Regions from separate parts of the Sphaerisporangium sp. NBC_01403 genome, predicted to be linked through region 4. Evidence: riboswitches for the same ligand, from Rfam matches in the RefSeq annotation. Region 4 holds a riboswitch; each other region holds the start of a gene.
The links. A riboswitch is a leader RNA that binds a small molecule or an ion and turns the genes downstream of it on or off. The one in region 4 is predicted to bind cobalamin.
Positions count from the first base shown of each region.

Region 1 (5,318 bases), 2.8 Mb from region 4:
TTAGGCAAGTCAACTCCTGTTTGGAGATTGGAAGACGCCCTCCAGCGTGGCGCGGCGGGCGGCGACGTCCCCGACCGGCGGGGCGTGCTGTCGGCGGCCGCGGCGGCGAAGGGGGCGAGGGCCTCGGCGACCTCGGGGTCAAGGGTGAAGGACATGACGGTCCTCCTTCGCGAACGAGCGATGTACTCGGGATGAGCGGCGTGCTCGCGGTGGATGGTGTGCCCGGGGACGTCCACGCACGCCTTGTCGATCTTGGTGCCGGGCCATCGCGTCGGGCCCGGTACGCACCGGAGGTGTGCGCACCGGGCCTGGAGGAGGTCAGCCGGCGATGCGGCTGGCGATTTCGGCTCGGATCTTACGGGCGGCGGTGACCAGGTTGTTCAGGGAGTCGCGGACCTCAGGCCAGCCGCGGGTCTTCAGACCGCAGTCGGGGTTGACCCACAGCCGCTCGGCCGGGATGCCGTCGAGCCCCTTGGACAGCAGGAGGGACACCTCTTCGACGCTCGGTACGCGCGGGGAGTGGATGTCGTAGACCCCGGGGCCCACCTCACGCGGGTAGCCCGCCCCGGCCAGTTCGTGGGCCACCTGCATGTGAGAGCGTGCGGCTTCCAGGCTGATGACGTCGGCGTCGAGGTCGTCGATGGCGGCCAGGATCTCGCCGAACTCGGCGTAGCACATGTGCGTGTGGATCTGGGTGTCCGCGCGGGCGCCGCTGGTCGTCAGGCGGAACGCCTCGGTGGCCCAGGCCAGGTAGGTCGGCCGGTCGGCGGCGCGCAGGGGCAGGGTCTCGCGCAACGCGGGCTCGTCGACCTGGATGACCGCGGTGCCGGCGGCCTCCAGGTCGGCGACCTCGTCCCGTAGCGCCAGGGCGACCTGGCGCGCCGTCTCGGCCAAGGGCTGGTCGTCGCGGACGAAGGACCAGGCGAGCATGGTGACGGGCCCGGTGAGCATGCCCTTGACCGGGCGGCTCGTCTGGGACTGGGCATAGCGGGTCCAGGCCAGGGTCATCGGCTTGGGACGCGAGATGTCCCCGGCCAGGATCGGCGGGCGAACGTACCGGGTGCCGTAGGACTGGACCCAGCCGTGCTGGGTGGCCAGGTACCCGTCGAGCTGTTCGGCGAAGTACTGGACCATGTCGTTGCGTTCCGGCTCGCCGTGCACCAGGACGTCGATTCCCGCCTGCTCCTGGAAGGCGAGGACCTCGCGTATCTCGGCGGCGATGCGCTCGTCATAGGCCGCGGCGTCGATGCGTCCCGCTCGCAGGTCGGCTCGGGCGACCCGGAGCTCGGCGGTCTGCGGGAACGAGCCGATGGTGGTGGTCGGCAGCAGGGGCAGATCAAGCCGGGCGCGCTGGGCGGCGGCCCGTTCGGCGTACGGCTGGGGACGGCGCGCGTCGGCGGAGGTGACGGCCGCGCTGCGGGCCCGTACGGCCAGATCCCGGGTGAGCGGCGAGTTCGCGCGGGAGGCCAGGGCGGCCCGGTTGTCGAAGAGCTGGTCGGCGATGGCGGGGGTGTCCTGGGTGAGTGCCCGGGTGAGGGTGACGACCTCGGCGGTCTTCTGCCGGGCGAAGGCCAGCCAGCGGGCGACCTCCGGTTCGAGCTCTGCTTCGGCTCTGGCGTCGAGGGGGACGTGCAACAGGGAGCAGGAGGTCGCCACGTCCACGCGGTCGGCCAGGCCCAGCAGGGTCGCCAGCGTCGCCAGCGACGCCTCCAGGTCGTTGATCCAGATGTTGCGGCCGTCCACGACGCCGGCGACGAGCCGCTTGCCGGGAAGGCCTCCCGCACTGGCGAGCAGGTCCAGGTTGGCCGCCGCGGGCCCGGTGAAGTCCAGGGCCAAGCCCTCGACGGGCGCGCCGGCCAGGATCGGAAGGGCCTCGCCGAGGTGGCCGAAGTAGCTGCCCACGAGGATCTTCGGCCGGCCCTCCAATTCGCCGAGTTCCCGGTAGGCGCGGGCGACGGCGTCAAGGACGGCGGGCGGCTGGTCCTGGACCAGGGCGGGCTCGTCGAGCTGCACCCACGTGGCGCCCGCGGTCCGCAGGGCCGCGAGCACCTCGGCGTAGACGGGGAGGAGCCGGTCCAGCAGGGTGACGGGCTCGAAGTCCTGTGCGACGCCGGGCGCGGGCTTGGCGAGCAGCAGGTAGGTGATGGGACCCACCAGAACGGGCCGAGGATCGTGCCCGAGCGCGAGGGCTTCGCGCAACTCGCCGACGGCCTTGGCGGGGTCGGCGGTGAAGGCGGTCTCCGGCCCCAGCTCGGGGACCAGGTAGTGGTAGTTGGTGTCGAACCACTTGGTCATCTCCAAGGGCGCGACATCCTGGGTGCCACGGGCCATCGCGAAATAGCCGTCGAGCGCGTCGGCCCGGACGGCCGCGCGGTGGCGTTCGGGGATCGCCCCGAGCATGACGGTGGTGTCCAGCACGTGGTCGTAGAGCGAGAAGTCCCCGGTGGGGACCTCCTGGATGCCGGCGTCGGCAAGCTGCCGCCAGGTTTCCAGGCGCAACTGCGCGGCGATGCGACGCAGGTCGCCGGCGGTGACCCGGCCCGCCCAGTAGCCCTCGATCGCCTTCTTCAGCTCACGGTCCGGCCCCTGACGCGGGTAGCCGTGGACGGTGGCGATCGATGAGGGGGTGGTGGAAATCTCAGCCACGAACTCTCCTTCGCGAGTCACGTATGGACATCGCGGCCCCGGAGAGGCGGAGATACGGCCGATCGGCACGCGTGCGGGTGCAAGCCTGCTGGTCCGCCGGCCCGCCCTCGAGGCCATCGACGTCGCCGCGCGCGGTCGCGCGCGGGCAGTGGCAGGTCTTCGGACTCGCGAGCACGCCGGGGCTTACCGAGCCCGGGCACCTACTGGCCGTCGCTTCCCTGACCCGATATCCGGATCCAGTGCGTGTGACGGCGGTCGTTCCCACTCACCGCTGCGGGGCAGTCCCGGAATTGGACGAGCTTGCGAGCAGAGCAGGCAAGCGCTTCCGCACCGGGTTCCCTCTTACGACGCCACTGCCTGGCCGGCAGGGCGAACCGACTGCGCGTCCAGCCTAAGCGCAACCGGCTCCCAGGCCAACATCCTGATCCGCGCACCCGGTGACAGAGCAACCCCGGACAACTCGGCGCCACGCACGCCTGGTGGGCCGGCCGTGCGGGAACGGCAGACTTGCCCCTGTGAAGAGAATCCTCATCATCGGCGTGGGCGCCGGGGACCCCGAGTACCTGACCATTCAGGCGGTCAAGGCCATCCAGCGGGCCGACGTCTTCTTCCTGCTGGACAAGGGGGAGGAGAAGGACGAGCTCATCCGGTTGCGGCAGGACATGATCGAGGAGTACGCCCGGGGACCCTACCGCGTCGTCCAGGCCCGCGACCCCGACCGCGACCGCACCAGCCCCGCCTACGCCACCGCCGTGCGGGACTGGCGCACGCGCCGCGCCGACCTCTACGAGCGGCTCATCCTCCACGAGCTGGGCGAGGACCAGACCGGCGCCTTCCTCGTCTGGGGCGACCCCTGCCTGTACGACAGCACGCTGGCCATCATCGAGGACGTTGCGGGCCGAGGCGGCGCGCGGTTCGGCTACGAGGTGATTCCCGGGATCAGCAGCGTGTCCGCCCTGGCGGCCAGGCACCGCACCACCCTGACCCAGGTCGGCCGGCCCGTACGCATCACCACCGGCCGCCGGCTCTCCGAAGCCGCCTCCGAGACGGCCGGCGACGTCGTCGTCATGCTCGATGCCCACTGCGCCTTCGCCGGGCTTCCGGACGCTCCCGATCTCGACATCTCCTGGGGCGCCTATCTCGGCACGCCGGACGAGATCCTGGTGTCCGGCCGTGTCCGCGACGTCGCGGAGCACATCCACGAGCTACGGACGCGAGCACGCGAACGCAAGGGCTGGATCATGGACACCTACCTGCTGAGACGCCGTTCCTGACGGCCACACGCCCGGGACGCCACGATCGTGTCGTCCTGGACCGCCCCGGGCCTGGGCCAGGGACCAGGACACCCACAGGGGGGTGGCGCAGAGCAGCCGGCCGGGGACCTGGTGACGTCGTCGGTGAAGCGGCGGCGTGCCGGTCAGAGCCGGCGGAAGGCCGGCGGCTCTCCGGGTGAGGAGCACCCGGGCAGGGGCCGGTCGCGGGGGAAGGCATAGCTTTGGGCGAGAACGCATCAACCCGCGACTGTTCAGGTGGTGAACTGATTGATCCGCGACCCGCGCCGGATCCTGGTGACCGGCGCGGCGGGCAGGCTCGGGCGTGCCACGCTCGGCCTGCTCGCCCATGAAGGCGTCCCGGCGACCGCACTGGACCTCGACGACCCCGGGAACCTTCCGGCCGACCGGGTGGTGACCGGCAGCGCGGAGGATGTGGAGGCCGTGCGCGCCGCCCTGGACGGGGTGGACACCGTGATCCACTGCGCCGCGCTGGCGGCGCCGAGCCTCGGCACGGCGGAGCAGGTGTTCGCCGGGAACACCCGGGCCACCTTCGTCGTCCTTGAGGAGGCGGCCCAGGCGGGCGTGCGGCGGGCCGTGATCGCCAGCAGCTTCTCGGTACTCGGCCTGCCCTGGTCGCCGCGCGAGCTGCATCCGGCGTACGTGCCGATCGACGAGAACCTGCCGCTCCAGGTGGAGGATCCGTACGCGCTGTCGAAGCAGGTGGACGAGGCGACCGCCGCGATGATGGCCCGCCGCTACGGCATGGACTCGGTGGCGCTGCGCTTCCCCCTGCTCGGCGGACCGGCCGACCAGCTTCCCGGCCGGGCGGCGAACTACGCCGCCGATCCTCGGTCGGGCGCGCACGAGCTGTGGACCTATCTCGACACCAGGGACGCCGCCCGGGCGAACTGGCTCGCCGCGACCCGCCCGGTGACGGGCGCCCAGGTGCTGTTCGTCGCCGCGCCGACGACCCTGGCCCCGCAGCCCACCGAGGAGCTCCTCGACCGGTTCCACCCCGGCGCCGAACGACGGGCACCCCTGCCGGGCCGTACGGCGCCCATCGACGTGAGCGCCGCCGCCGCCCTGCTCGGCTTCCGTGCCGAGCACCTGTACCCGGTCGAGCCGGCCTCCGACCTGGTGATCCCGTGAGCGCGCCCGTGGACGGCGTGATGCCGCAGACCCAGGCGCCCTGGCCGGCGCGCGACGGCCTCCGCGTCACCGGCGTACGGCCGATCGTGACCGCGCCGGAAGGCGTCCCGCTCGTCGTGGTGCGGGTCGACACCAACGACCCCGGGCTGTACGGCCTCGGGTGCGCCACCTTCACCCAGCGGTTCCACGCCGTCGCCACGACCGTCGAGCGGCACGTCGCGCCCATGCTGATCGGCCGGCACCCGGCCG
Region 1 is NZ_CP109534.1:2,403,234-2,408,551, forward strand. Features, by position in the region: gene OG589_RS10610 (hypothetical protein) at 28-195, shown strand; gene metE (5-methyltetrahydropteroyltriglutamate--homocysteine S-methyltransferase) at 319-2,646, opposite strand; cobalamin riboswitch at 2,794-3,001, opposite strand; gene cobF (precorrin-6A synthase (deacetylating)) at 3,162-3,920, shown strand; gene OG589_RS10625 (NAD-dependent epimerase/dehydratase family protein) at 4,188-5,069, shown strand; gene OG589_RS10630 (enolase C-terminal domain-like protein) at 5,066-5,318, shown strand, end outside.
Region 1: it holds a riboswitch for cobalamin, as region 4 does, so the genes downstream of both, metE (5-methyltetrahydropteroyltriglutamate--homocysteine S-methyltransferase) here and OG589_RS23235 (ABC transporter substrate-binding protein) in region 4, are expected to answer to the same signal.

Region 2 (5,318 bases), 4.5 Mb from region 4:
GCCGGCCGCGACCAGCCGCCCAGCGTCGAGGACGCAGATCCGGTCGCAGAACGCTGCCGCGAGGTTGAGGTCGTGCAGGGCCACTATGGCGGTCACGCCCAACCGCCGCACCAGGTGGAGGGCATCGAGCTGGTGGCGCAGGTCCAGGTGGTTGGTCGGCTCGTCCAGCACCATCGTCCCGGTCTGCTGGGCCAGAGCACGTGCGATCAGGACACGCTGCTTCTCCCCTCCCGACAGCCGGTCGAACGGGGCTTGGGCGAGGCCGGCGACATCCAGCGCCGCGAGGGCGTCGGTCACGATACGGAGATCCGCGGCGTCATCGCCCTGGAACGCGCGTTTGTAGGGACTGCGGCCCATGGCGACCACGTCGTACACGGTCAGTTCAAACTCGCCCGGCGCTTCTTGCAGCACGGCGGCCAGCCGACGCGCCAGTTGCCTCCCGGTCAGCTGCCAGACGTCGTCGCCGTCCAGCAGGACCCGCCCCGAGGTCGGTCGCAGCGCGCGGTAGAAAGTACGCAGGAGGGTGGACTTCCCTGCGCCGTTGGGTCCCACCAGCGCGACCACCTCGCCCGTGGCGACCTCCAGCGAGACGTCCTCCACCAGTGCCCGGCCCCCGATGACGACGCCGACGCCCTCGGCGCGCAACGTCGCCGCGGTCATGAGGCCGCCCTCCGCCGCATCAGCCACAGGAAGAACGGCCCTCCGGCCAGCGCGGTCAGGATCCCGATCGGGATCTCCTCAGGAGCGATCACACTGCGCGCGGCCAGGTCGGTGGCGATCAGGAAGGCCGCGCCGAGCAGCGCGACGGCGGGTAGCGCACGCCGGTGGTCGGCGCCGACCAGCAGCCGCACCACGTGCGGCAGCATCAGGCCGACGAACCCGATGGTGCCGCTGACCGCGACGATCGCTCCGATCATCAGCGCGATCACCACGAACAGTGCGGCGCGGAAGCGGTGCACGTTCAGACCCAGCGCGGCCGCCGCCTCTTCTCCGGCGAGCAGCAGATTGAGCGGTCGGGACACACCGAGCAGCACACCGGTTCCCGCCAGCACCGCCGCCGCGGGGATCCAGATGAGGTCCCAGGTGGTCCCGGCCAGCCCGCCCAGCGTCCAGCGCAGCGCGGACTCGGCCTTGCGCGGGTCGTCGGAGGTGACGATGAGGTAGCTGGCGACGGCCGAGAGCACCTCGCCCGTGGCGACCCCGGACAGCACCAGCCGCACGGTGGTCATCCGCCCGCCGGCGCGGGCCAGGAAGTAGACCAGCACCAGCGCCGCGAGGGCCCCCAGGAAAGCCGCGAGCGGCAGGGAGAACGCGCCGAGCAGTGACACCGGGAACACCATGACGAGCACCGCGCCGACGCTCGCGCCCGAGGACACCCCGAGCAGCATCGGATCGGCCAGCGGGTTGCGCACCAACGCCTGCAGGGCCATCCCGCACACTGACAGCCCCGCCCCGACGACACCGCACAAAAGGATCCGCGGCAGCCGGACATCCAGCACGATCGTCTCCCGGACCTGGGTCCAGACCGGTTCGGCCAGTGCCGGGTGGAGCCGGTGGGCCAGGATTCCCCACACCTGGCCCGGCGGCAGCCGTACCGAGCCGACCGCGATCCCGGCCGTGACCGCCACCACCACCGCGACGGTGAGCGCCGCGAGGACCAGCGGATACGGCATGCGGGCACGGCGGCCCACGGCGACCGCTCCCGTTTCGACGACCTCGGTCACGCGAAGCTTTCCGGGTGCAGTTGGCGGGCCAGAGAATCCACCGCGGAGGGCACACGCACCCCCAGTACCGTGGACGACAGCGGCAGCACCGCGAAGCGCTGATTTTTGATCGCGGGCACGTCCTTGAGCGCGGGATTGGCCAGCAGGGACTTCCTCTTGTTCTCCAGCGGCTGGTCGCCGTAGTCGTAGATGACGATCACGTCGGGTGCCCGCTCGGCGACCTGCTCGAAGGACACGTCCCCGAAGGACTTGCCCAGATCGCCGAATACGTTCGTCCCGCCCGCCAGCGTGATCATCTCGTTGCCGATCCCGGCGCCGCCCGCGGTGAACGCCGTCTTCTCTCCGCTGTCGAAGACGAACACCTTGGCCGGAGCCACTCCGTCGATCTTGTCCTTGACGCCGTCCAGTACGCCGCGCATGGTGGCGATCCGCCGCTCGGCCCGGTCGGAGACGCCGAAGATCTTGCCGATGGTCCGGACCTCCAGCTCGACCTCGGCCATGGTCACCGGGCCTGTCGGGCAACCTTCGATGTTGAGATAGGAATTGATTCCGCCTGCGGCCAGGGCGGTCCGGCCGCGGCCTTCCTTCTCGTCGAAGGCGCTCTTGAAGCCGCCGTACACGAAGTCGGGCTCGGCCGCCAGCAACGACTCCTGCGAGGGGTATTCCTTGGCCAGCACCGGAACCGCCTGGTAGGCGGCCTGGTACTCGGGCAGGATCTTGTCGTCCAGGTAGGCGGTGCCGGCCATCGACTTCTCCAGGCCGAGGGCGAACATGATCTCGGTGGTGTGCTGGTTGAGGGTCACCACTCGCTGCGGTGGCCGCTGGTAGGTCGTGGTCACCCCGCAGTTGGTGACGGTCACCGGGAAGTCCGCCGTCGACGAACTCGCCGCTGAGGGGCCCATGGGAGAAGGGGGGCTCTGTCCTGCGGCTCCGCAGCCGGAGATCAGCATGGCGGCGGATAGCAGAAGCAGAAAGGGCAGCGAGCGGCGGCTCGTCATCGACGGGTCCTTTCCCGGGCAGAGCCGGTTCGGCGGGGTGGAGTGAAGATGTGCAGAGTGAGGATCTCGGGAGGCTCGGCCACTCCCGGGCCGCCGGCGCGGATCCAGGCGGCGATGTCGCGGGCCGCGTCCGGTTGGTTGACCAGGCCCAGCCAGACCGGGCGACCGCCCATCGTGCGTCCTGCCGGCGAAGGGTGGACCACGACAACGTTGGCCTGCTCGCACACGTCCAAGCACTCGGTGACGCGTACCTCGGCGATTTCGCCCAGGAAGCGCACCGGCTCCTCGTGATCCAGGCTCGTCACCTTGCCGGTTCCGCAGCAACAGCCGCGGCAGACGGTGACCCTGCTCATGACGACGACCACGGTCCTCTCTTGGGGAGATCCGCCCCAATTTCCCTGAGGAGGCGACCGCGTGAGTCTCCTGGCTCTCGGGTCACAGCTCGTCCCGGCCTTCCCACCCGCACGCGGGCAGTGGCTTGTTCGGGATCCGCTCGCCGATCACAGTGGCGGGACCGCGCCGGATTCACACCGGCTTCCTCGTTCCGCCGTCGCCTACAGCGACCATGGTCGCACAACCGCGACATCTCGGGCAAAGAGCTACATGGAGTGCCTGGAACCGTGAGGTCCTCTGCCATGACCTGTGATCGGCGTACGAGTGGGCCCGGTGCGCATTGGATGTGTACGCACCGGGCCCGGAGGAGGTCAGCCGGCGTGCCCCGTCCCGCCCACCTGGGCCACCTGCGTCAAGTACAGGGTGGTGTCGCCGGGGGCGAGCAGACGGATGCGGGGTGCGGCGCCCGGCCGCCCGGTTGGATAGCGATGCAAGGAAGGCCGGTCGGCGGGCGCCGCGGTCATGGGGTCATGCGCCCTTGGCGGCGGTGAATCGGGCGATGACGTCGTTCCAGTTGATGAGGGACCAGAGCTTCTGGACGTAGTCGGGACGCACGTTGCGGTACTGCAGGTAGTAGGCGTGTTCCCAGGCGTCGAAGACCAGCAGCGGGGTGGTGTTCATGCCGACGTTGCCGTGGTGGTCGTAGACCTGCTCGACCACCAGGCGGCGGGCGAGCGGCTCCCAGGCCAGGATGCCCCAGCCCGAGCCCTGTACGGTCGAGGTCGCCGTGGTGAGCTGCTTCTGGAACGCCTCGAAGGAGCCGAAGTGCTCGTCGATGGCCGCGCCCAGCTCGCCGTCGGGACGGTCGCCGCCGTCGGGGGAGAGGTTCTGCCAGAAGATCGAGTGCAGGACGTGGCCCGACAGGTTGAAGGCGAAGGTCTTCTCCAGTCCGACCAGCCCGCCGAACTCGCTCTTGTCCCGGGCCTCGGCCAGCTTCTCCAGGGAGTCGTTGGCGCCCTTGACGTAGGCGGCATGGTGCTTGGCGTGATGCAACTCCAAGATCTCACCGGTGATCGCCGGCTCCAGCGCCGCGTAGTCATAGGGCATGTCCGGAAGGGTGTACTGACCCACGGTGGGCTCCTCGCCATGTCGGAACTTATTGCAATATTGTCGCAATAACTTCTACCATGCAGCAGTGGTGTCCATGTGGTGTAGACGGAGCGAGCAGTTCAGAACAGGGACCGGCCGTGCTGCGGGACCCACGCTGTCTCCGTTCGGCGTCTGGCACACCCGGCCGCGCCACGTGCCTCCCGCCCGCCGACATCGATCCGGCCATGCCTGCACGTGACCGCCGACAGGCGTGGCGACATCGCGGTGGAGGGGGGTGTGGACATGGGAACTCCAGGCTCGGCGTCCATGCGGCGGGCACAGGCGCCGGATCGGCCGCCCGGACGAGGTTCCGGCCGGGGAGGGGACAGGCGATGTGCCGCCAGGCGAGCCGGCGGCACGTCGCCGGTGTGATCAGAAGATGATCACAGAGGTTCCTCGGCGGATCACGTCAGGACGGTCTCCCCGATCCAGCCGTCCGGTCCGCACCCCGGGGGAATGGCGAAGACCGCCGAGCCGATCGGAGTCGTCCACTCGTTCAGCAGGTCCGCTTCGGCCAGGCGCCTCTGGATGGGAACGAACTGGCGGGTGATGTCGGCCTGGTAGGAGGCGAACAGCAACCCGGAGTCCGTCGCACCGTCCCGGGTCACTCCCTCGTCGTAGTTGTAGACGCGCCGCAGGATGCGCACGCCCGGGTCCTCGACCCGGGCGCGGCGGATGTGGGCGTACTCGGAGATGACGGGAAAACCCGCGGCGCTGAGCCGTCCGAAGTCCGGTTCGTCGTGTTCCTTGTTCCCGGTCAGCGGGGCGCCGTCACTGAGCCGCCGGCCGATGGTGAATTCCTTGGCCACGGCGTCGGCGGCGTCCCACTTCTCCAGGTTCGTGCGAATCCTTCGCAACACCAATGTGGTGCCCCCATCGGGCGCCCACACGATCCGCTCGAACTCGGGGGTTCCCGCTACGGCGTTGCCGGTCCCGTCGAGCTGGCCCATCACGTTGCGCTGGGTCAGTCCCGGCTGCTGGGAGTGCGCCGCCTGGCGGAAGCCCCGCTGGACCCACCGGACGGTCGCGAACGACCGGGTGTCCTTGACGATCATCCGAAGCGTGTGGGCGACGGTCAGGGGATCGTCCGCGCAGATCTGGACCAGCAGATCCC
Region 2 is NZ_CP109534.1:700,517-705,834, forward strand. Features, by position in the region: gene OG589_RS02985 (ABC transporter ATP-binding protein) at 1-660, opposite strand, end outside; gene OG589_RS02990 (FecCD family ABC transporter permease) at 657-1,724, opposite strand; gene OG589_RS02995 (ABC transporter substrate-binding protein) at 1,721-2,626, opposite strand; gene OG589_RS03000 ((2Fe-2S) ferredoxin domain-containing protein) at 2,719-3,027, opposite strand; cobalamin riboswitch at 3,116-3,308, opposite strand; gene OG589_RS03005 (superoxide dismutase) at 3,584-4,186, opposite strand; gene OG589_RS03010 (Dyp-type peroxidase) at 4,609-5,318, opposite strand, start outside.
Region 2: it holds a riboswitch for cobalamin, as region 4 does, so the genes downstream of both, OG589_RS03000 ((2Fe-2S) ferredoxin domain-containing protein) here and OG589_RS23235 (ABC transporter substrate-binding protein) in region 4, are expected to answer to the same signal.

Region 3 (5,318 bases), 3.5 Mb from region 4:
GTCACGGCCGTCCCGGCCGGCGAGCGCCATCCGCAGCAGCCCCCGCGCGGGCCGGGCGGCGGGCAGGAGCGGCGTCAGCCTCCCGACGATCCCGAGGGCGGCGTCGCGGGCGCGCGGGAGGTCGGGACCGGCGGTCACCAGGCGGTTCAGCGCGACCAGCAGCGCCGTGGTGCCGGGGTCCCGCCGCTCGACGTCGACGCGTACGGCGACGGTCTCCTGCGCCGCGCGGGCGATCTGCCCGGCGGCGGCGTGCACCTGGGCGGCGGTGCGGGCGCCGATGCCGGGCAGCAGTTGCAGCTCGTACGCCGAGGCGTCCAGCACGCCCTGGACCGTGGTGTACCCGGCCTGTTCGAGGGCCCCGAGGCGCAGCCGCCCGTCGGTGACGTCCTTCAGCCGCGCCAGCGGGATGGCGGCCAGCTCGTCGCGTGCCAGTTCGGCACGCAGCGACGACAGCGCCCGCTGGACGTCGTCACGGGCGCGCGCGTGGTCGGCGAGCAGCGTGCGCGCCGCGGCGAGAAGGTCTTCGGCCTCCAGCAGGAGAGCCCTGGCCTCCCTGCCGGTGGGTGCCGTGCCCTCCCGCTCGCCCACGCTCTCGCCCTCCGCCGCCGCAGTCCGGGTCACATGATGACACGACCGGGCGCGCGGCCTTCCGCATCTCGTGTGTACACCCGCTGAAATGGGCATTTAGTCATATATTGGGGGAAAGGGCGTGAACCATGCGTCGTCGGGAGGTGCTCGCACTCGGCGCCGGGCTCGTCGCGCTGGCCGCCGGATGTGGCACCACCACCGGCTCGCGCACGCTCGCCTCGACCGGGCTCTCGATGGTCGTCCCCGGGCCGTACGGGGGCGACTCCGACCGGCTCGCGCGGAGCCTCGCGGGCGTGGCCGAGCGCGCCGCGCTGGCCGGCCGGATGCAGGTGGTCAACCGCCCGCCGCACGCCGCGCTCGCGGAGTTCGCCCGCGCGCGGCGCGCCGACCAGATCCTCATGGCCCAGCCCGAACTGGTCGGCACCGTACGGACCGTCCGCCCCTCGGGCGCGTTCGCGCGCACCACGCCGCTGGCCAGGCTCTGCGGCGAGTGGGAGGTGCTGGTGGTCCCGGTGTCCTCGCGCCTCGGGTCGTTCGGCGCGTTCGCCGACGCCATGCGGCGCGACCCGGCCAAGCTGGCGGTGGCGGGCAGGGCCGAGGGCGGGATGGACCACGTGCTGTTCGGCATGCTGGCCCAGAGCCTCGGCCTGGACGCGCGCCTGCTGCACTACGTGGCCTACCCGACCAGCGACGAGGCGGTCACCGCGCTCGCGGGCGGCCGGGTGGTGGCGGCGGTCGGCGGCCACGCCGGGGTGCGTGAGCGCGTACGGGCCGGAGAGCTTCACGTGCTGGCGGTCTCCTCGCCCGACCGCATCCAGGGAGTGGACGCCCCGACGCTGCTGGAGTGCGACGTGCACCTGTCGTGCGCCAACTGGCGCGGACTCCTCGGCGCGGGCGACCTGGCCGACGACGACCGGGCCGCCCTCGTCGGCCTGTGCCACGACGTCGCGGGCTCGGCGCGCTGGAGGGAGCTGTGCGCGCGAAACGGCTGGACCCCGTTGTACCTGGAGGGCGAGGACTTCCGGCAGTGGCTGCGCGTGGAGTCGGCCCGCCTGAGCCGGGCGCTCGGCGAGCTCGGCCTGCGGGTGTGACACGCCGCCCCCGAACGTGTGATACGGGCCCGAGGGCATCAGGTGAGGGCCCCCTGACACAACCTGTAGGGGTTGTTGCGGCGACGTGCACTACATGTAGGATCCAGATCTGTTGCTGGTTCGCTCTTCGGAGCGAGTAAGAGGGAACCCGGTGCGATTCCGGGGCTGCCCCGCAGCGGTGAGCGGGAACGACCGCCGTCACATGAGCACTAGGCCGCGCACGCCTGGGAAGCGACGGCCACTAGGCGTGAGAAGACGCCCGCGAGTCCGAAGACCTGCCGGTGACATGTCGTCCAGGCCCCGAGGGAGGGCCGCGGGCGGGGTATCCGGCGTGCCCGCTTCGGCGGCGCACGCCGGTCGTGCTCCGACGCGTGCTCTCCTGCGGGCAAACCGAGCCCTACGAGGGAGAGCACGTGACCGTGACACGCGATTTGCCGTACCAGGCCGGGGACAGACGCCTGGCCATCGAGGAGGCCGCCGCCCGGGTCGTCACCGACCCCGCCAACTCGCGGATCGCCGCCGGTCTGCTGGCCGAGGAGATCGCGGACGAGGCGGCGGCGCACGGGGTGCGGACGTTCTCGGAGTCGATCGCCGCCACGCACGAGGCCGGGCTGGTCCAGGACGCGCTGGCGGAGTTCGTGCGGGCCAACGCGGCCGTTCTGGACGACCTGGTCGACGCCGAGGCGGACGCCCGCTTCGAGTACTTCGGCCTGCGCACCGTTTACGACCGCTACCTGCTGCGCCACCCCGTCACGCGCGGCGTGCTCGAAGCGCCGCAGCACTTCTTCCTGCGCGTGGCCTGCGGGCTCGCCGACACGGTGGCCGAGGCCGCGGAGCTCTACCGCCTGATCTCGACGCTGTCGTACCTGCCCAGCTCGCCGACGCTGTTCAACTCCGGGTCGCGGCGCCCGCAGCTGTCGTCCTGCTTCCTGCTCGACTCGCCCCGCGACGAGCTGGAGGCCATCTACGAGCGGTACGGCCAGATCGCGCGGCTGTCGAAGTACGCCGGAGGCATCGGGGTCTCCTGGACCCGGGTGCGGGCGCGCGGCTCGCTCATCCGGGGCACCAACGGCCACGCCAACGGCATCGTGCCGTGGTTGCGCACGCTGGACTCCAGCGTCGCGGCCGTGAACCAGGGCGGGCGGCGCAAGGGCGCGGCCTGCGTCTACCTCGAACCGTGGCACGCGGACGTCGAGGAGTTCCTCGAACTGCGCGACAACACCGGCGAGGACGCCCGCCGCGCCCACAACCTCAACCTGGCGAACTGGATCCCCGACGAGTTCATGCGCCGGGTCGAGGACGACGGCGTGTGGTCGCTGTTCGACCCCAAGGACGTCCCCGAGCTGGTGGACCTGTGGGGCGAGGAGTTCGACGCCAGGTACCGCGAGGCCGAGGCCGCCGGGCGGTACGTCCGGCAGCTTCCCGCGCGCACCCTGTACGGCCGGATGATGCGCACCCTCGCGCAGACCGGCAACGGCTGGATGACGTTCAAGGACGCCGCCAACCGCGCCTCCAACCAGACGGCCCGCCCCGAGAACGTCATCCACCTGTCCAACCTCTGCACCGAGATCCTGGAGGTGACCAGCGACGCCGAGACCGCCGTGTGCAACCTTGGCTCGGTGAACCTGGCCGCGCACTTGGTTGACGGCGAGGTCGACTGGGCGCGGCTGCGCGCGACGGTGACGACGGCCGTGCGCTTCCTCGACCGGTCCATCGACCGGGGGTTCTACCCCACGCCGGAGGCGCAGGCCGCGAACACGCGCTGGCGCCCGATCGGCCTCGGCGTGATGGGCCTCGCCGACGTCTTCTTCTCGCTGCGGCTCCCCTTCGACTCGCCTGAGGCGCTCGCGCTGTCCACCCGGATCGCCGAGGAGATGGCCCTCGCCGCCTACTGGGAGTCCGCGAGCCTCGCCGAGAGGCACGGAGCGCACCCGTCGTACGCCGACACGCGCGCGGCCGGGGGAGTCCTGCACCTCGACCACTTCCCGGCGGCGAGTCCCGTGCACCCCGCCGAGTGGGCGGAGCTGCGCGAGCGCATCGCGGTCACCGGCCTGCGCAACTCCCTGCTCCTGGCCGTCGCGCCCACCGCGACCATCGCCTCGATCGCCGGATGCTACGAGTGCGTCGAGCCGCAGGTGTCCAACGTGTTCAAGCGCGAGACGCTCTCGGGCGAGTTCCTGCAGGTCAACCGCTACCTGGTGCGCGACCTCCAGGAGCGCGGCCTGTGGACGCCGGAGGTCAGGGACGCGGTCAAGCGCGCCGAGGGGAGCGTGCGGGAGATCGCCTCGATCCCCGAGGACCTCAAGTCCCTGTACCGCACCGCCTGGGAGCTGCCGCAGAAGGCGCTGATCGACCTCGCCGCCGCGCGGCAGCCGTACATCGACCAGTCGCAGTCCCTCAACCTCTTCATGGCCACCCCGACCATCGGCAAGCTGTCCTCGATGTACGCCTACGCGTGGCGGGCCGGGCTGAAGACGACGTACTACCTGCGCTCGCGCCCGGCGACGCGCATCGCGCAGACCACCGTGGCGGCCGAGTCGAGGGCGGTGCCCCAGGCGGCGGCGCCCGTGCAGGTGCTCGCGGCCGTGCCCGACCCGGACGCCGTCGCCTGTTCCCTTGAGAACCCCGAGATCTGTGAGGCGTGCCAGTGATGTTGCTCGACCCCGGAATGGACCTGACGCTGCGGCCGATGCGGTACCCGGAATTCTATGAGCGGTACCGGGCCGCGATCCGCAACACCTGGACGGTCGAGGAGGTGGACCTGCAGTCGGATCTCGCCGACCTCGCCAAGATGAGCCCGGGGGAGCGGCACCTGATCAACCGCCTGGTGGCGTTCTTCGCGACCGGCGACTCGATCGTGGCCAACAACCTCGTGCTCAACCTGTACCAGCACGTCAACGCCCCCGAGGCGCGGCTGTACCTCTCACGGCAGCTCTTCGAGGAGGCCGTGCACGTGCAGTTCTACCTGACGTTGCTGGACACCTACCTTCCCGACCACGACGAGCGGGCCAAGGCGTTCGCGGCGGTCGAGCACATCCCCTCGATCAGGGACAAGGCGGAGTTCTGCTTCCGGTGGATCGACTCGATCAACGAGCTGAACCGCCTTGAGACCGGGGACGACCGCAGGGCGTTCCTGCTCAACCTGATCTGCTTCGCCGCCTGCATCGAGGGCCTGTTCTTCTACGGCGCCTTCGCCTACGTGTACTGGCTGCGCTCGCGCGGCCTGCTGGGCGGGCTGGCCACCGGGACGAACTGGGTGTTCCGCGACGAGTCCATGCACATGGAGTTCGCCTTCTCGGTCGTGGACACCGTGCGCGCGGAGGAGCCTGAGCTCTTCGACGACAAGCTGAGCGCCGAGGTGACCCAGATGATCGAGGAGGCGGTCGCCGCCGAGCTGGCGTTCGCCCGCGACCTGTGCGGCGAGGGCCTGGCCGGCATGAGCGCGGACCAGATGCGCCAGTACCTCGAATACGTCGCCGACCGGCGCCTGGCCCGGCTCGGGCTGCCGGAGCGGTACGGCACGGCCAACCCGTTCGCCTTCATGGAACTCCAGGACGTGCAGGAACTGGCGAACTTCTTCGAGCGCAGGGTGTCCGCGTACCAGGTGGCGGTGGAGGGCAGCGTGAGCCTCGACGAGGC
Region 3 is NZ_CP109534.1:1,629,695-1,635,012, forward strand. Features, by position in the region: gene OG589_RS07065 (DEAD/DEAH box helicase) at 1-621, opposite strand, end outside; gene OG589_RS07070 (tripartite tricarboxylate transporter substrate-binding protein) at 717-1,679, shown strand; cobalamin riboswitch at 1,779-1,977, shown strand; gene OG589_RS07075 (ribonucleoside-diphosphate reductase subunit alpha) at 2,093-4,330, shown strand; gene OG589_RS07080 (ribonucleotide-diphosphate reductase subunit beta) at 4,369-5,318, shown strand, end outside.
Region 3: it holds a riboswitch for cobalamin, as region 4 does, so the genes downstream of both, OG589_RS07075 (ribonucleoside-diphosphate reductase subunit alpha) here and OG589_RS23235 (ABC transporter substrate-binding protein) in region 4, are expected to answer to the same signal.

Region 4 (5,318 bases):
GCCGTCGCCTGCCCGGCCTGCGGCTGGTGCCCGGCGGGCCGATCGCGTACCGCAGGTCCCTCGTCGGGCGGGGCCTGCCGTCGCTTCTGGTCGAATGGTGATCACCCCACGCGCGAGGTTCTGGTTGGGCTAGTCTCGCCACGAATCGTTCGGTACGTCGGGGAGCTGAGCGCCGTGGAGCCAGTGGCGGTAGGTCTGATCGGAGCCGGGCCGTGGGCGGAGGCCGTGCACGCCCCCGCGCTGGCGGCGGGGCCGCACACGCGCCTCGCCGGAGTGTGGGCGCGCAGGCCGAGGGCCGCCGCCCGGCTGGGAGCCCCGGTCTACGAGCGGGTCGAGGAGCTCTTCGAGGTCTGCGAGGCCGTCGCGTTCTGCGTGCCGCCGGGCGTGCAGGCCGAGCTGGCCGTGCGGGCGGCAAGGGCGGGCAAGGCGCTGCTGCTGGAGAAGCCGCTCGCGGCCGACCTCGACGGCGCCAAGCGCCTCGCCGACGCCGTGGGCGAGGCGGGGGTGGCGTCCCAGATGGTGCTCACCTTCCGCTACTCGGCCGCGACCAAGGCGTTCCTCGAACGGGTGCGCGCCATCGAGCCGTTCGGCGGGTACGCCCGCAACATCTCCGGCGCCCTGTACACCATCGACTCCCCGTGGCGCCAGGAGCGCGGGGCGATCCTCGACGTGGGGCCGCACATGATCGACATGCTCGACGCCGCCCTCGGGCCGGTCGTCGGCATCCGCGCCCACGGTCACCCGCTCGGGTGGACCGGGCTGCTTCTTGAGCACCAGAGCGGCGCGGTCAGCGAGGCGTCGCTGTCCATGGCCGCCCAGGTCGAGCACGGCTCCTCGCACGTGGCCGTCTACGGCCGCCACGGCAGCGAGAGCCTCGACGGCGGCGACCTCGGCTACGACGTCTTCCCCGACATGGTGGCCGAGTTCGCCAAGACCGTGCGCGAGGGCGGCGGCCACCCGCTGGACGCCCGCCACGGGCTCCGCCTCCAGGAGTTGATCAGCGCCGCCGAGGCCCAGCTCGCCTGAGTCTCCGGTCAGGATTTGTGCGGCTTTCGACCCGTCGTATCCGGTTGCGGCATTGGTTGATACCGTTCCTGTGACGCGCAGCGTGCAGCGAAGTCCGGTGTGAGTCCGGCGCTGTCCCGCAACTGTGAGACCCCCTCGGGTCGAGCCAGGTCGCCTGCATGCCGCGCCGACGTCGTCAACCCTCGTGGAAAAGGGTGATCCGTCAACACGCGGGTCCCTCGATTTCCCGGCAACTGGAGGAACTCTCGTGAGGCCCGTACGCACGGCCCTGGCGGGCGCGTTGCTGGGTGCGCTGACACTGGCCGGATGCGGCCAGTCCACCGGCACCGCAGACCCCGCCACCGCCGCCCCCGCTCCCACCGCCTCGCAGGCCGCCGGCTTCCCCGTCACCGTCCAGGCGGGCAACGGCTCCGTCACCATCGGCGAGAAGCCCAGCCAGATCGTCTCGCTCTCGCCGAGCGCCACCGAGAGCCTGTTCGCGATCGGCGCCGGGCCGCAGGTCGTCGCCGTCGACGACCAGTCGACCTACCCCGCCGAGGCCCCGAAGACGGACCTGTCCGGCTTCAAGCCCAACGCCGAGGCCATCATCGCGAAGAAGCCCGACCTGGTGGTGCTCGCCAACGACACGGGGGGCATCGTGGCCGCGCTGACCAAGGTCGGCATCCCCGTGCTGCTCGAACCCGCCGCCACCAAGCTGGACGAGACCTACGACGAGATCGCCGACCTCGGCGCCGCCACCGGCAACAAGGCCAAGGCCGACGAGCTCGCCGCGGGCATGAAGCGGCAGATCGACGAGCTCGCCGCCGCCGCGCCCAAGGACAAGAAGCTCACGTTCTTCCACGAGCTGGACAACACGCCGTACTCCGTGACGTCCAGCACGTTCATCGGCCAGATCTACGGGCTGTTCGGGCTGACGAACATCGCCGACAAGGCTCCTGACGCCGCCGGGGGGTACCCCAAGCTCTCCAGCGAGTTCGTCGCGAAGGCCGACCCCGACCTGATCTTCCTCGCCGACACCAAGTGCTGCGGCCAGTCCAAGGAGACCCTGGCCAAGCGGCCCGGATGGGGAGGCCTGTCCGCCATCGCGAAGGACCGTGTGGTCACCCTCGACGACGACATCGCCTCGCGCTGGGGCCCGCGCGTGGTCGACTTCGTCAAGATCGTCGACGCGGCGGTCAGGGGGGCCGCCGGCTGAGACCCGGTGGCACACCTGGAGCGGCGCGCGAAGTGAAGCGGCACGACCCTGGTACGACGCGCGCGGCGAGGCCGCGGCCGGCGGCGCTGGCCGTCGCCCTCGCCGTGCTCGTGATCTGCGTGGTCGCGGGCCTGATGATCGGCGCGGCCGGCGTCTCGTTCAAGGGCATCGTGCTCGAACTGCTCGACCGGGTGCCGTTCGTCTCGGTGGACTCCGGGCTGTCGCCGGTCGAGCGGGGGCTGGTGTTCCAGCTCAGGCTGCCGCGCGTGGTGCTGGCGGCGGTGGTCGGGGGCCTGCTGGCGATCGCGGGCGCGGGGTACCAGGGCGTGTTCCGCAACCCGCTCGCCGACCCCTACCTGCTCGGGGCCGCCGCCGGAGCGGGCTTCACCGCGACCCTGATGATCGTGCTGATCCAGGTCGACGGGCTGGTGCCGCTCGCCGCCTTCGGCGGGGCGATCGGCGGCGTGCTGCTGGCGTACGCGCTCGGCAACACGGCGGGCCGGGGCGGCGGCACGTCCACCCTGGTGCTCGCCGGGGTGGCGGTGGCCTCCTTCCTGTCCGCGCTGCAGACCTTCGTGCAGCAGCTCCGGGTCGAGCAACTCCAGCGCATCTACTCGTGGATCCTCGGCGGCATCGGCGGCGACTGGTCCCAGGTGTGGCTCATCGCCCCGTACGCCGTCGTGTCGACGGTCGTCCTGCTCGCTCACGGGCGGCTGCTGGACGTGCTGTCGGTCGGCGACGACGAGGCGGTCAGCCTCGGGGTCAACGCGGCGCGCGTGCGGCTCGTCGTCCTGTGCGCCGCGTCGCTGGCCACGGCGTCGGCGGTCGCGGTCAGCGGGCTCATCGGGTTCGTCGGCATCGTCGTGCCCCACGTCGTGCGGCGCCTCGCGGGCGGGTCGTACCGGGTGGTCCTGCCGCTGTCGCTGCTGGCGGGGGCGTCGTTCCTGGTGCTGGCCGACCTGGTCGCCCGTACCGTGCTCGCCCCGGCCGAGCTGCCGATCGGCGTGGTGACCGCCTTCATCGGCGCGCCGTTCTTCGTCGGCGTCCTGCGCGCGACACGGGCGGTGGACGCGTGAGCGCCATCGAGGTGCGGGACCTCTCGGTCGCGCTGGACGGGCGGCCGGTGCTGTCCGGGATCGGCCTGTCCGTGCGCGGCGGCGAGTGGCTGGCGGTCGTCGGGCCGAACGGCGCGGGCAAGTCCACGCTGCTGCGGGCCATGATGGGACTGCTGGAGGCGCAGGGTGACGTGCTGGTCGACGGCATGCCCGCGCGCAGCCTCAAGCCGAGGCAGCGGGCGCGGCTGATGGCCTACGCGCCGCAGAGCCCCATGCTGCCGGCGGGGCTCACCGTCTTCGAGTACGCCCTGCTCGGGCGCACGCCGTACATCTCCTACCTGGGCAGGGACACCCACGACGACCGGGACGTCACCCGCTCGGTGCTGGAACGCCTGGACCTGTCCGACTTCGCGACCCGGCCACTCGGGCACCTGTCCGGCGGGGAACGGCAGCGGGTGGTGCTCGCCCGCGCGCTCGTGCAGCGGGCTCCCGTGCTGCTGCTGGACGAGCCCACGACCGCGCTGGACCTCGGCCACCAGCAGCAGGTGCTGGAGCTCGTCGACCGGCTCCGTCTCGCCGACGGGCTGACGGTGGTCACCACGATTCACGACCTCAGCCTGGCGGGGCAGTACGCCGACTCGATGCTCCTGATCGACGGCGGACGGCACGTCGCCTCCGGGCCGGTCAAGGAGGTGCTCACCGAGCCGCTGCTCGCCCGGCACTTCGGCGCCCGCGTCCGCGTCGAGCAGGGAAGTGACGGCCGTCCCCTCGTCAACCTCGTCCGCCCGGCACCCGACCCCCCCTGACCCCGTACGCCACCGCCCCCGCGTGAGCCGTGCGCTCCCCGGACCCGCATGTTCCCGGGATCCCGCATGTTCCCGGGTCCTGTACGTTCCCGGGACCCGTTCGTTCCCGGGACCCGTACGCTTTCGGGGCCTGGCCGGTTCTGTACGCTTCCGGGACCCGTGTCGTGAGGAGGCCCCATGCTGTCCCTGAGCCATCGGCACGAGGACGGCGCCCGTCTCGCGTCACTCCTGTGGGAGTTCGGACCGGGATGGCGGATGATCTCCTCGGCCATGGTCGGCGGCGGCATCGGGCCGGGCGAGTGGGTGCTGAACGCGCAGGTCGTCGGGGCGTACTCGCGGATGGACCCGATCGACCACCTGCTGGAGCTGGCCCCGGCCGGGCGTCCTGGGGTGGGCATGATGACGGCGGCCTCCGTCGCCCACTACACCCGCGCGAGCGACGGGGGAGCAGAGGCGGTCGCCACGGTCGGCCTGCGGGTCCCCACCTGGGCCGCCTCCCCCGAAGGCGTCCCCGACCCCGAACTCCGCCCCGAGCGAGGCGATCCGGCGCCCCGCCCCGAGCGAGGCGACCTGGCGCCCCGCCTCCAGCGAGCCGGGTTGGCGCCCCCACCAGAGCGGGTCGGCCCGGCATCCCCATCCGAGGGGGCCGGCCTGGTGCCCCGGCCGGCCTCTCCCGTTCCCTCGCCGACGGCACCCGGGACGATCAACATCATCGTGGCCGTGCCCGTGGCGATGAGCGACGCCGCGCTGGTCAACACCGTGATGACGGTGACTGAGGCCAAGTCCCAGGCACTCGCCGAGGCCGGGTACGCGTGCACGGGCACGGCCTCGGACGCCGTCTGCGTGGCCGTACGCGCCGAAGGCCCGGAAGAGCTGTTCGGCGGCCCGAGATCCACTTGGGGCTCCCGAATAGCCCGCGCCGTCCACCATTCAGTCCTCAACGGCGCCCACGCCTGGGCGGATGTCGTCGGCTTCGTACCGGCGGCCCACAGAGGCTAGCGAAGCCTGCGCCGGCTGGCGGATGTCGTAGAGGGATAAAGCATGATGAACTTTAGGTTTCCGCAGGTAATTCGCCTTATGCCATAGATCGCCGATGGCAAAGTGTCCGTCCGTGCCGCTGCCTATACTCGGACGCATGAGCGCTCAGCGAGAAGAACTCCATCAGCTCATCGACGATCTGCCCGATGAGCAGGTGCCCGCCACTCTCGCCTTGTTGCGTGCGCAAACCGGCCGCAC
Region 4 is NZ_CP109534.1:5,165,752-5,171,069, reverse strand. Features, by position in the region: gene OG589_RS23245 (cytochrome P450) at 1-101, shown strand, start outside; gene OG589_RS23240 (Gfo/Idh/MocA family protein) at 184-1,026, shown strand; adenosylcobalamin (AdoCbl) riboswitch at 1,089-1,229, shown strand; gene OG589_RS23235 (ABC transporter substrate-binding protein) at 1,274-2,221, shown strand; gene OG589_RS23230 (FecCD family ABC transporter permease) at 2,308-3,297, shown strand; gene OG589_RS23225 (ABC transporter ATP-binding protein) at 3,294-4,082, shown strand; gene OG589_RS23220 (adenosylcobinamide amidohydrolase) at 4,260-5,081, shown strand; gene OG589_RS23215 (hypothetical protein) at 5,218-5,318, shown strand, end outside.